Regions from separate parts of the Pseudokineococcus sp. 5B2Z-1 genome, predicted to be linked through region 3. Evidence: predicted binding sites of a transcription regulator. Region 3 holds the regulator's gene; each other region holds the start of a gene.
The links. The regulator LexA, encoded in region 3, represses DNA repair genes until DNA is damaged. The targets are predictions, from matches to a motif close to TCGAACANNTGTTCGA.

Region 1 (3,199 bases), on a different contig from region 3:
CGGCACAGCGCCGCCCACCCCTCGCCGGGGGCGAGCACCTCGGAGCCCGCCGGGGCCGACCGCCGGTGCCGGCGCCCGTCGGCGTCGGTGCCGCCCGCGTGGGCGAGGACGGTCACGCGGGGCAGGCGGGGGTCGACCGCCGCGCCGCCCCGCGCCGGGCCCCCCGCCGCCGCGCGCTCGCGCACGGCCCGGGAGGGGTCGGCCCACGCGGGCAGCCCGGCGGCCAGCCCGGACGGCTCGACCGCGAGGTCGACCCCGAGGACCGGCGCCAGGCCCGCCTCCGAGCAGGCCGTGACGTGCTTGACGGCGCCGTACAGGCCGTCGCGGTCGGTGAGGGCGAGGGTGTCGAGCCCCAGCTCGGCGGCCCGGGCCACGAGCGCGTCGGGGCTCGAGACCCCGTGCCGCAGCGAGTACCCCGACGCGACGTGCAGGTGCGGGAAGGGCACGGCTCAGCCCCCGCCGGCGCCGGGCGCACCGGCGCGTCCGGGCCGGGGGCCGGCCGCGACGAGCCCGACCGGCCCCGTCGGCACCGGGCGCGGCAGCCCGAGGACGTCGGCGACCACCCCGGTGAACGCCTCGGCGTCGCGCAGCAGGTCGTCCGCGTCGCGCGCGCTGACGACGCCGGTGCGGCCCGCCTCGACGGCGGCCCGGCGCGGCGCCCCGGCCGCGAACAGCAGCGCCCACTCGGCGAGCTCCGGGCAGACCCGCGGGAGCACCTGCCACACCCCGAGGACGGCGCCGCGCCGCGGGCGCCCCCGCACCGCGAGGACGGCGGCGGCGCTGCGCAGGGCCGCCAGGTGCGCGGCCACGTAGCGCTCGCCCGGGCTGCCGGCGGCGCGCGCGGCCCCGAGGCCGTCACGGGCGCGCGCCAGCAGGTCGGCCGCGGCGGCGGCCGGCCGGCCGGCGAGCACCGGCCCGGCCCCCCGGTCGGCGCTCCCGCCCCGACCGGTGGCCACCGCGCCGCGCACCGCCGCGCCCACCACGTCCGTCGCTGTCGTCCTGCTGGTCGTGCCCGTCCTGCCCGTCGTGCTCGTCGTCGTCACCGGGCCCCCTCAGTCGTCCACGCGGCGCAGGGTCCACCCGCCGGGCACGGCGGGGTCCTCGCGGCACAGCTCGTACACGCCGCTGCCGGCGGCCCGGCCGGCGCTGGCCTCGACCTGCCAGACCTCCCGGTCCAGCGACGGCGCCCGGACGGCCCGCGCGGCCCTCGGCGCGGCCGACCCGGCGGCCACCAGCACGGGCGCCTCCTCCGCGCGCTGGGGGTCCTGCTCCCACCAGGCCCGGCGCTCGTACCACCGGCCGAGGACGGCGCGCACGACGTGCAGCCGGCCGTGCCAGACGAAGGCCGCGGGCTGCTCGGCGGCGGCGCCGTCCGCGGGCTCGCCCTCGGACGCCCCCGCCCGCGGTGCGGTGCGGACGTCGACCTCGTCGTCGTAGGTGCGTGCCACGCTGCCCCCTCCGGCCCGGGCCCCGCTGAGCGGAGGCCCACCTCCTGTCGAACACCTGTTCGACGCACTGGAGTGAAGCGCGGCCCACCGACAGCCGTCAAGACGAGCCGGGGACACGCCGCGGACACCCGCGGGACACGCCGACAGGCCCGGACGACGACCTCGGCGAGGGCACGGGCGAGGGCACCTGCGCACGGACCACGGGCGCGCGGCGGGGACCGCGGCGCGTCGCACCCGGGCGGTGGCGGAGCCGGGGCCCGGCCCCACTAGCCTCCGCGCATGTCGCCGCCCGAGGCCGTCGCCGCCGGGACGCCGGGCGCCACGCCGCCGACGCCGCCGACGCCGTCGACCGCTGCGGCCGCCGAGGGCCCCCCGGCCCGCGACGACGTCGTCGCGCTCGCGGACGCCGACCCCCGCACCACGCGGGTGCGCCAGGCGCTCGCCGACGCGGGGGCGGAGGCGGACGTCGTCGTCCTCGACCACGTGGCCCGCTCCCCCGAGGACCTCGCCGACGAGCTGGGGGTCCCCGTCGGGGCGCTCGTGCGCTGCCACCTGCTGCTCGTCGAGGAGGAGGACCCGGCCGCGCCGACCGCCACCCGGTACGACGACGAGCTGGACGAGGACCCGCGGCCGCCGCTCGCCGGCGGGGCCGAGCGGCGCGGCGCCGGTGACGCCGAGGTGCCGGCCGTCCTCGTCCTCGCGCCCCAGCGGCGGCGCGTGCGCGCGACGGACGTGGCGGGGGCGGCGTCCGGCCTCGGCGTCACCGCCGTCCGCGCCGCCGCCCCCCACGAGGTGCTGGCCCTCACCGGCTGCGCCCCGGAGGACCTCCCGCCGACGGGCCTGCCGACCGACGCCCTGCGGGTCGACGTCGTCCTCGTCGACACCGCCCTGGGCGACCACGCCGTCCTGTGGGCGCCCGCGGGCCGCCCGGGCACGGCGATGAGCACCAGCTACGAGGAGCTGCTGCGCATCACCCTCGGGCACCCGGTCGAGCTGTCCTGACGCCGGCCCGGGGGTCGCGCCCCCCGGGCCGGCCGACCACGACCACGACCCGGGTCAGTAGCCGCCGCCCTGCTGGCCGTGGTGCTCCGGGCCGGTGTCACCGCTGACGGCTCCGTCGGTCGACGGCGCGTCCTCGCCCGCGAGGACGCCGCCCAGCGGGTCGCCGCCGGAGGTGCCCGTGGAGTCCGGCAGGTGGGTGGTCTCGTCCTGGTCCTCCGGCACCGAGCCGCCCCCGGAGGCGCGGGAGACGTAGTTCGTCTGCTCCCCCTGGACGGTCTCGACCTCCGCGTTGTCGAAGACGTCGACCTCGCGCGGCTCCTCCGCGCGGTCGCCCTCGGTCCCGTCGGCCCCGGTGCTGCCCGTCTGCTCGCTCACGCGTCCTCCTCGTCCCACCGGCGGGCGTCCGCCCGCCGGTGCCCCACCCTGGGCGCCCCGCCCGGGGAGCGCGACCCCGACGGGCACGGGACGAGGAGGTCGGCGAGCGGGGGCGACCAGCCGGGGGGGGAGGAGCCTCAGCCGCCGACGCGGTCGAGCACGAGCTCCGGGACGTCGGGGCGCGAGCCCTCGGGGGCGACGTCCACGGCGCCCTCGAGCGCCTCGCGGGCGCGCCCGAAGCGCTCCGGGGTGTCGGTGTGCAGGGTCATCAGCGGCTGGCCGGCGCGGACGGCGTCGCCCGGCTTGGCGTGCAGCTCGACGCCCGCCCCCGCCTGCACCGGGTCCTCCCGCCGCGCGCGCCCGGCCCCGAGGCG
Region 2 (3,199 bases), on a different contig from region 3:
GAAGGTCAAGATGGCCTTCCCCGCGCCGGGCGCGGGCTCCCCCGGCCTGGACGAGCTCGCCGTCTGCGCGCGTCGCTCGTACACGGTGCGGCGCGCCCGCGCCGGTGAGGGTGCCCGTGCCGGGGACCCCGCGGCGGGCGAGGTCGACGTCGACGTGGTCCTCCACGAGGGCGGGCTCGCCTCGGGCTGGGCGCAGGCCGCGCGGCCGGGCGACACCGTCGGCGCCTCCGGGCCGTCGTCGGGCTACCGGGCGCTGCCGACGACGGACGTCCACCTCCTCCTCGCCGACGCGACGGGCCTGCCCGCCGTCGCCGCCGTCGTCGAGGCGCTGCCCGCGGGCGCTCGGGCGGTCGCCGTCGTCGAGGTCGCGGACGCCGCCGAGGAGCAGGAGGTGGCCACGGCCGCCGACGTGGAGTGGCGCTGGGTGCACCGCGGGCCCGACGTCGCCGTCTCCGGGCAGCCCCTCGAGGCCGCCGTGACCGGCCTGGACTGGCCCGCGGGCGACGGCGAGCAGGTGCAGGTGCTCCTGGCCGCCGAGTCCGGCGCGGTGCGGCGCCTGCAGCGCCACCTGTCGGAGGTGCGGCGCGTCGACCCGCAGCGCGTGCACGCCAAGGGCTACTGGAAGGTCGGCGCGTCGAAGAACGCCCCCGGCGTGCGGAGGCTGCGGCCGACGACGCCGCTCCCGGGCTGAGGCCGGCGCGCGCAGGGCCCTGCGCGCTCCCTGCGCGACTGGCCCGCCCGCCGTCGCGCCCCCAGCATGGGTCGCTCCCGCCCGCACCACCCTGGAGGACTCGTGTCCCGCTCCGGCGACGACCTGCACCTGCGCATCGGCCGCGACGAGCTCGTGCTCCGGCAGCGCTACGAGCTGCTGAGCATCGTCAACGACGTCCTCATGGCGCTGTGGTTCGTCATCGGCAGCATCCTGTTCTTCTGGGAGTCGACGAGCTACGTCGGCACGTGGTTCTTCCTCGTCGGCAGCATCCAGTTCCTCGCCCGTCCCGCCATCCGGCTCGCGCGCAAGATCCACCTGCAGCGCCGGCACGGCTCGCCGCTCGACAGCGGCGCCGAGTACTGACCCGCGGACGGCGGCGCCGGAGCGCGAGAGCCGCCGCGGAGTCCGCGGGGCAGCACGCCGTCGGACCGACGCGACCGCGGACCTCGAGGGCCGACGCGCCGTCACGACACCCCTGATGTCCGCGGCCGACGGAACCCGCTCGGTCGGGTGATCATCGTACTCACGTTCGAGTGACGACACATCATTGCAGGTCAGAGGCCTGCGGCGGCGGCTCGGCTGTCGGTGGTCACCCCTAGCGTCGTCCCCGTGGCAGTCGAGGACGGCGGACGCGACGGGACGGGCGAGCAGCCCGCCCCGTCCACACCGACGAGCCCTCCCACCGCCTCTGGTCCGCCCCCCGAGCCCGACGCCGAGGCTTCCCTCGAGCCCGACGCCGAGGGCGCCGCTGAGCAGGACGCCGCGACGGTCGCCGACGGTCTCGCCGCCCTGACCGCGACCCTCGACGCCCTGCTCGCCGCCGAGACCTGGCGGTGCACCGACGACGAGGTCCGCGCCGCCGTGGTCGACCTCGAGCGCCAGGCGTCCCGTCTCGACGCCGTCCGCCTGCGCCTGCTGTCCACCGCCGAGGAGCGCCGCGTCGGACGCGCGACCGGGGCGCCGTCGACCGCCGACTGGCTCGTCGGCGCCACGACCACCCGCGCCGAGCACGCCCGCCGCCGGGTCGACCTCGCCGTCGCGCTCGACACCGACCTCGCCTCGACCCGCACCGCCCTCGCGGACGGCGACCTGACGGGCGACCACGCCGGCGTCATCCGCACCGCCCTGCTGCGCCTGCACCCCGACGTCGACAGCGCGACCCGCGTCGACGCCCAGGCCTTCCTCGTCGAGCAGGCCCGCCACCTCGACCCGCGCCAGCTCGCCCGCGTGGGCCGCCACCTCACCGCCCGCCTGGACCCGGGTGCCGACGACGACCTCGCCCGCACCGAGGCGCGCCAGGAGAACCAGCGACAGGTCCGCTGCACCCAGACCGACGACGGCGCCTGGCTCCTGTCCGGCGTCCTCGACCCGGTCGGCGGCGCCACCCTCATGGCCGCCCTCGAGCCGCTGTCCGCCCCTCGGCCCGCCTCCGACGGCACCCCGGACACCCGGTCCCACGCCCGACGGCTGGCCGACGCGCTGCTCACCGTCGCCGACGCCCACCTCGCCGGCCGCACCGGGTCCTCGTCGTCACGCCCCCGCCTGCTCGTCACCGTCCCGTTGGCAACCCTGCTCGGCCCCGCGGCGCCCGGCGCCGCCCCTGGCCACCTGCCCGGCGGGCACCCCGTCTCCGGCGAGACGGCGGCCCTGCTCGCCTGCGACGCGCAGCTCGTGCCCGTCCTCACGACGGCGGAGGGGCAGCCGCTCGACGTCGGCCGGTCCGTCTACGCGTGGCCCGAGGCGATCCGCACCGCCATCCGGCTGCGCGACCAGACCTGCACCTTCGGCTCGTGCACCCGCCCCGCCGAGTGGTGCCACGTCCACCACATCACCGAGTACTCCCGCGGCGGGTCGACCAGCGAGCGCAACGGCACCTGCCTCTGCGGCCACCACCACCGCCTCGTCCACCGCCAGGGCTGGCGCGGCGAGCTGCGCGGCACCCAGGTCGTCTGGCACCCGCCGGACCGCAGCGAGCCCCACGTCCCGCCCCCGCCCTGGCGAGAACGCGTCGACCGCGTCGTCGACGCCTGGCGCCAGCGCGCCACCACGCGCGGAGAGGAGGAGGGCCACCCTCGCGGCCGCGCGGCCTGAGGCGCCGCCCGAGCCTGCGGTGGCACAGGAGTGGGTTTGACCACCTCGGTGCCGCCCCAGCGCCGACGAGGCCTCACCCGCCCGACGGCGAGTGCGTCAGTCGTCCTGCCACCCGAAGAGCAGTCGCTCGACGACGGCCCTCGCCCGGCGGGTGCGGCGTCGGTGCTCGTCGTCGAGCGCCCCGGCGGAGCCGGTCGGCATGCCGAGGAGACGGGCGACGCCCTCGAGGTCGTCGAGGTCGGTGGGCACGACGTCGCCGGGGCGCCCGGTCCACAGGGCGATCGCGGCGCGCACGCGCGAGCCCCACCGCCAGGCGTCCTCGAGGACGTCGGCGTCCTCGGCCGCGACGAGGTCGGCCACGGTGGCGGCCGCGAGGGCGCCGAGCGTCGACGTCGT
Region 3 (3,199 bases):
AGCCCGCCGACAGGGCGAGGACGGCCCCGGCCGCCAGCAGGACGGTCACCGAGACCGTGAGCGCCAGGCGCCCGCGCCGGGTGACGCGGAGGGCGACCGGGCGGCGGCGGGGCCGGCACGATCCCGCCGCCCCGACCGGTGCCTCGGGGACCGGCAGCTCGGCGACCGGCGCCGGCGCCACCACGGGCGCGGTGCGGCGCACGGCCGGCACGGGTCGAGGTGCGCGGCGGGGCGCCGGGACGAGGGACAGGTGGCGACGTCGAGCGCCCGAGCGCGGGCTGCGCGCGGGGGCGCCCAGCGGCGGGAGCAGGACCAGTGCGCTCATGGTGACCTCCGGGAGGACCACGGCCCCTCCTGCCGGAGGCTCCGCGGACGTGCGTGTCGAGGGCGGCTGCGGCGCCGGGGGCCCGGGAGGGCCGACGGCTCGCGCTGTCGGTCGAACGTCTGTGCGATGTTGTACCAGCGTGGCGGCCCGGCGTCCAGACAGGTGTTCGACCGGACCCGGCGAGGGGCGCCGGCCCCCGAGGAGGACGGGCGCCCCGCCGACGTGCACGACTCCAGCACCGACCACCGACAACGGGCGCCGCCCGCCGTGCGCCACGGCCACCCCGACCCTCCGAACGACCGCGCGAGAGGTCCGGACGGTCGCGCCCGACCGTCGCGCCCGAGGCCCCGCGGCGCCCCACCGCACCGCGAGATCCGCACGCGACACGCTCGAACAGGTGTTTGATCATGTGGTGCGGTCTCCCTACCCTGGCCGGCACGGCGTCCCGCACGAGGGCGGTCGCCGACACCGAGCTCGGGAGGCCACGTGGCGCGGCGCAGCGGCGACGAGGAGCAGGACGGCCGGCAGCAGGCAGCCGACGGCGCTGGGGCCGGCGAGGACCGGGCGGGCGAGGGCTCCGGGGCGACGGTCGTCGAGATGCCCGACGCGCCGGCGGTCGACGGCCTCACCGCGCGCCAGCGCAAGGTGCTCGAGTGCATCGGCGAGGCCGTCGAGCGGCGCGGCTACCCCCCGAGCATGCGGGAGATCGGGGAGGCCGTCGGGCTGACGAGCCCGTCCAGCGTCGCGCACCAGCTGGCGGCGCTCGAGCGCAAGGGCTTCCTGCGCCGCGACCCCCGTCGCCCCCGGGCCATCGAGGTCGTCGTACCGGGCTCGCGCGGCGCGGCGGCCGGGGGCGAGCCCCTGCTGCGCGCCGTCCCCGACGAGGCCGCGGCGGACGCCGGCGCTCCGGACGAGACCGGGGCCGGCGACGCGCGCCCCGCGGCCACCTACGTGCCGGTCGTCGGACGGATCGCGGCGGGCGGGCCGATCCTCGCCGAGCAGGCGGTCGAGGACGTCTTCCCCCTGCCGCGCCAGCTCGTCGGCGACGGGCAGCTCTTCCTGCTCAAGGTCGCCGGCGACTCGATGGTGGAGGCCGCCATCTGCGACGGGGACTGGGTCGTCGTCCGCCAGCAGCCGGTCGCCGAGAACGGCGAGGTCGTGGCCGCGATGATCGACGGCGAGGCCACCGTCAAGGTGTTCCAGCGGCGCGACGGCCACGTGCGCCTGCTGCCGCGCAACGCCGCCTACGAGCCCATCCCCGGCGACGAGGCCGTCGTCCTCGGCCGGGTCGTGGCGGTGCTGCGCAGCGTCTGAGCGGGGCGACCCGGGGGCGACGGCCCGGGGTGCAGTCCCTCGGGCGCCGGGACGCTCCGCCCTCGGCCGCCGGGGCGCTGGGGGCGCGGACGGCTAGGCCGTCGGCCCGAGCGCCTCGGCGGCCACCCGCAGGTCGGCCACGAGTCCGGCGCGGGCCTCCTCGCGCTGGTCGTCCGGGGTCCGCAGGACGGCGGACGGGTGGATGGTCGCCACGAAGCGCTTGGGGCCCCGGCTCGTCTCCCGCTCGAGCACCCGGCCGCGCTCCTTCGTCACGCGGAAGGACGGGCCGAGCAGGGCGCGACCGGCCGTCGCGCCCAGGACGACGACGACGTCCGGGTCGACGGCGGCGAGCTCGGCGGCCAGCCAGGGCCGGCAGGCGGTGACGTGGCCCGCGTCGGGCGTGGCGTGGACGCGGCGGTTGCCCGGAGCGCTCTGCGTGAAGCGGAAGTGCTTGACGGCGTTGGTGACGTAGACGTCCTCGCGGGCGATGCCCGCCTCCTCGACCGCGGCCTGGAGCAGCCGCCCTGCGGACCCGACGAAGGGCACGCCCCGGCGGTCCTCCTGGTCCCCGGGCTGCTCGCCGACGAGGGCCATCCGGCCGGAGGGGGATCCGGCGGAGAAGACGACCTGCGTCGCCGGCTCCCACAGCTCGCAGCCGCGGCACTCGCGCGCCGCGGCCCGCAGGTGCTCGACGTCGCGCAGGGCGGGGTCCTGCGGCACCCACTCGGCGGCTCCGGGACGGTCGGGTCGGGCAGCGGCGGCCATGCCCGCACGCTAGGTCGGCGGGCCCCGGCGCGCCTCGCAGGGCGGCGCCCCCCGCTCCGGGCGCCCCCGCTCCGAGCGCCCCTGCTCCGGGCGCCCCTGCTCCGGTCCCTCAGCCCTCCGCAGCCCGCGCCGCGGCGTCGAGCCGGCGCAGCGCCCCGATGACGACCTCGCGGTCGCTCGTGGCCCACAGCGGCGGCAGGCTCGCGCGCAGGAAGCCGGCGTACCGGGCGGTCGCGAGCCGCGGGTCGAGGACGGCCACGACCCCGCGGTCGGCCGTCGAGCGCACGAGACGCCCCGCGCCCTGCGCCAGGCGCAGGGCCGCGTGCTGGGCCGAGACCGCGAGGAAACCGTTGCCGCCGGCGCGGGCCACGGCCTCGGCGCGCGCGGACAGCAGCGGGTCGTCGGGCCGAGGGAAGGGGATGCGGTCGATCGTCACGAGCTGGCACGAGGGGCCGGGGACGTCGACGCCCTGCCACAGCGACAGCGTGCCGACGAGGACGCTGCTGGGGTCGGCCGCGAACTCCCGCACGAGGGTCGGCGTCACGTCGTCCCCCTGGCACAGGACCGGGACGTCGAGGCGCTCGCGCAGCACCTCCGCGGCGGCCTCGGCGGCCCGCCGGGAGGAGAAGAGCCCGAGCGTGCGCCCCCCGGCCGCGCGGGCGAGCTCGACGACCTCGTCGACGACCGGCGTCCCGGCGCCCTCGCGCCCCGGCACGGGCAGGTGGCGCGCCAGGTAGAGGATCCCCTGGCGGGGGTAGTCGAAGGGGCTGCCGACGTCGAGCCCGTCCCAGCTCG
Region 4 (3,199 bases), on a different contig from region 3:
AGGGTGGGTGCTGCGGGCGCGAGGAGGTGGGGGGCGGCTGCTCAGGCGGCGGCGGTCGCCGTGTCGAGGGCCGACCGCAGCTCCGCGGCGTCGGCGTCGGACATCTCCCAGTCGCCGGCGGCGACGTTGGCCGCGACCTGCTCGGGCCTCGTCGCCCCCGCGATGACGGACGAGACCTCGGGGCGGGCCAGCAGGCCCGCGAAGGCCACGTCGAGCATCGACCGGTCGCGCTGCTCCGCGAAGGAGGCGACGGCCTCGGCGACGTCGAACGCCTCGTCGGTGAGCCAGCGCGGGCCCATGTCACCGGCGAGGCGCGTGCCGTCGGGCGCCTGCTCGCCCCGGCGGTACTTGCCGGTGAGCAGCCCCGACGCCAGGGGGAAGTAGGGGAGGAAGCCGACGCCGTGCGCGGCGCAGGCGGGCAGCAGCTCGGCCTCGGCGCCGCGGCGCAGCAGCGAGTACTCCGACTGCTCGGAGACGAAGGGCGCGAGGTGGGCGGTGCGCGCCGTCCACGACGCGTCGGCGACCTGCCACGCGGGCAGGTTCGAGGTGCCGAGGTAGCGGACCTTGCCCTCGGTGACGAGCTCGCCCATCGCCGTCAGCGTCTCCTCGAGCGGCGTGACGCCGTCGGGGCGGTGGTACTGCAGGAGGTCCACGTGGTCGGTCCGCAGCCGGCGCAGCGAGCCCTCGACGGCGCGGCGCAGGTACCGCCGCGAGCCGCGGGCGCCGAAGTCGTCGCCGTAGAGGCCGCCCATGTCGAGGCCGAACTTGGTGGCGAGCACGACGTCGTCGCGGCGACCCTCGAGGGCCCGGCCGAGCGCCTCCTCGGAGGCGCCCTGGCCGCCGTAGACGTCGGCGGTGTCGAAGAAGGTCACGCCGTGGTCGAAGCAGGCGTCGACGACCGCCGTCGTCGCCTCCTGGTCGAGCCGGCCGCCGAAGTTGTTGCAGCCCAGGCCGACCGCCGAGACGCGCAGGCCGCTGCTGCCGAGGTTCCTCATCCGCATGCGCTCGACGCTAGGCCTGCGGGCGGTCCGCCGCTCCGTGGGAGGGGGCCGGCTGCCCTCCACGTCCCGCCCGACGCTCCCTCTGCCCTCGCTCGAACGCGTGTTCGATCCGTTGTCGGTGGTCGCGCCTACGGTCGTGGGTGTGGAGGACGAGGCGGTGCTGGGGTCGGGTGCGGGGGTGCCCGACGCCGTGCCGGACGCGGCGTCGGCCTCGGCTTGCGGTGCTGGCGCGGCGCCCGCGATCGCGGCGCTGCGGTCGGCCCTGGAGGTGGGGCGGGCGGCGGTGGCGGGTCTGGGGCTGTGGTCGGTGGCCACGGGTGACCTGCGGGGCGTGCTGGTCGAGCTCGAGGCCTTGGTGCGCGTCGCCCAGGCCGCTCAGGTGGTGGTGCTGGGGGAGGTCGCGGCCCGGGGTGAGGCGCTGGTGCCGGGTGGGTTGACGCCGGGGGAGCGGGCGGTGCTGGCGCGGTCGCGGGCCGGCGACGGGCGCGGTGAGTTGGCGTCGGTGCTGGGGGTGCACCCGGCGACGGCGGCGCGGCGTCAGGCGACGGTCGCGTTCGTGACCGGCGCGGGCCTGCCGGCGCAGCGGGTCGCCCGCACGGGCGGGCGGGGCGCGGGGCTGGGGGAGGGCGCCGCGACGGGCGCCGCGTTGGCTGCGGGGCTCGTGAGCGTGGAGGCGGCGGACGTGGTCGCGGGGACGGTGCTGGACCTGCCTGAGCACTACGGGCCGGTGGGGCGGGCGGCGGTGGAGCGGGTGCTGCTGGAGCACGCCCCGGAGGTGTCGTTGACGGTGCTGCGCCATCACGCGGCGGGGTTGCTGGCCCGCGCGGAGCTGTCCGAGGCCGGCGAGGACGCCCTGGCCGACGGCCAGGCGGCGCTGGAGGGGAGCGACCTGCTGGGGCGGCGGGAGGAGCGGGCGCACCGGCGGCGGGAGCTGTACTGCTCACCGGACCTGCACGGGACCTGGCACGTGCGCGGGCGCCTGGCCCCGGAGGCCGGCGCGACCCTGATGACCGCGATCGAGGCCCTCGCCGCCCCGGAGCCGTCCGGGGAGGGCGGCCCGGACCTGCGTTCGGCCGCGCAGCGGCGCGCCGACGCCCTCGTGGCCCTGGCCGACAAAGCCCTGTCCGCCCCGCCGGGCAGCCCCACCGGTGTCTCCTCCGAGGGCGGGGCCCGGGCCCGGGTGGTCGTGACGATGGACCTGTCCGCCCTGGCCGGTGCCGTGGCCGGGGCGGGCCTGCTGGCTGACGACGCCCCGCTGTCGGCCGGGGCGGTGCGCCGGTTGGCGTGCGACGCCGAGGTGGTCCCCGCGGTCCTGGGCTCGCGCTCGGAGCCGCTGGACGTCGGCCGGGCCGCGTACACCGTCACCCCGGCGCAGCGCCGCGCGCTGGCGATCCGGGACCGGGGGTGCATCGGCCCGGACTGCGACGCCCCCGTGAGCAGGACCCAGGCGCACCACGTCGTGCACTGGGCCGACGGTGGCCCCACCGACCTGTCGAACCTGGCGCTGGTGTGCGGGCACGACCACCGCCGGGTCCACACCGGCGCCCTGGTCGCCCACGTCGTCGACGGCCGACCCGTCATCACCCGCGCCGGCGACCCGCCACCGGCCAGCGCGCCACCACCCTGGCGCGCTCGACTGGAGGACCTCGCCGACGAGCTGACCGACGGGCTCCACCACCCCGACGGAACGGGGCGGGACGGCCGGCCCGACGAGCGCGGCCGGCCCGACGAGCCCGGCCGGCCCGACGACCCCGAACGCGAGCCCGGCCGCAGGAGCGGGGCCGTCGACGTCGTCGAGCCCGGTGCCGCCGACGAGGTGCGCCGGGCTCGAGAGCGGGGCTCGCGGCACGTCCGCCCGACCGACGCCTCCTGTGGCCCCGACCCGTCCTGCCCTCCCGACGAGTCCCCTCCCGACGAGTCCCCTCCCGACGTGTCCCCTCCCCCCGGGACCTCCGACCTGCCCGGCGGCGGCGGTCGCACCGACCTGCCGACGGCCCCCAGCGAGCCCTCTTCGACGCAGCGCGCCGACGGGGACGACCCGTGACGCGCCGCCGTGGGGTGGGCTCGCGCGCCGTGGCCGTCGTCGGACCGTCGGCCGAGGGCGGAGACCGGGCCGACCGTCAGCTCGCGCCCGCTCGCGGGAGGGAGACGACCACCCGGGCACCCCCGCCGGGGGCCTCGTCGAGGTGCGCGTCCCC

Region 1: the regulator LexA is predicted to act here: its motif matches at 1,496-1,511, upstream of WDV85_RS14450 (DUF6504 family protein).
Region 2: the regulator LexA is predicted to act here: its motif matches at 1,230-1,245, upstream of WDV85_RS13700 (HNH endonuclease signature motif containing protein).
Region 4: the regulator LexA is predicted to act here: its motif matches at 1,094-1,109, upstream of WDV85_RS12710 (HNH endonuclease signature motif containing protein).

What each region holds. Positions count from the first base shown of each region.
Region 1 covers NZ_JBBHZG010000006.1:78,059-81,257, forward strand. Annotated here, with positions in the region: gene WDV85_RS14440 (PHP domain-containing protein) at 1-446, opposite strand, end outside; gene WDV85_RS14445 (SAV_6107 family HEPN domain-containing protein) at 450-1,043, opposite strand; gene WDV85_RS14450 (DUF6504 family protein) at 1,053-1,448, opposite strand; gene WDV85_RS14455 (aminoacyl-tRNA deacylase) at 1,728-2,450, shown strand; gene WDV85_RS14460 (hypothetical protein) at 2,505-2,825, opposite strand; gene WDV85_RS14465 (thymidine phosphorylase) at 2,963-3,199, opposite strand, start outside.
Region 2 covers NZ_JBBHZG010000005.1:153,002-156,200, forward strand. Annotated here, with positions in the region: gene WDV85_RS13690 (siderophore-interacting protein) at 1-691, shown strand, start outside; gene WDV85_RS13695 (YrhK family protein) at 758-1,075, shown strand; gene WDV85_RS13700 (HNH endonuclease signature motif containing protein) at 1,322-2,803, shown strand; gene WDV85_RS13705 (bifunctional [glutamine synthetase] adenylyltransferase/[glutamine synthetase]-adenylyl-L-tyrosine phosphorylase) at 2,900-3,199, opposite strand, start outside.
Region 3 covers NZ_JBBHZG010000003.1:313,679-316,877, forward strand. Annotated here, with positions in the region: gene WDV85_RS09985 (LysM peptidoglycan-binding domain-containing protein) at 1-325, opposite strand, end outside; gene lexA (transcriptional repressor LexA) at 923-1,639, shown strand; gene WDV85_RS09995 (UdgX family uracil-DNA binding protein) at 1,733-2,404, opposite strand; gene WDV85_RS10000 (ATP-dependent DNA helicase) at 2,514-3,199, opposite strand, start outside.
Region 4 covers NZ_JBBHZG010000004.1:421,653-424,851, forward strand. Annotated here, with positions in the region: gene WDV85_RS12705 (aldo/keto reductase) at 42-1,001, opposite strand; gene WDV85_RS12710 (HNH endonuclease signature motif containing protein) at 1,144-3,045, shown strand; gene WDV85_RS12715 (sensor histidine kinase) at 3,122-3,199, opposite strand, start outside.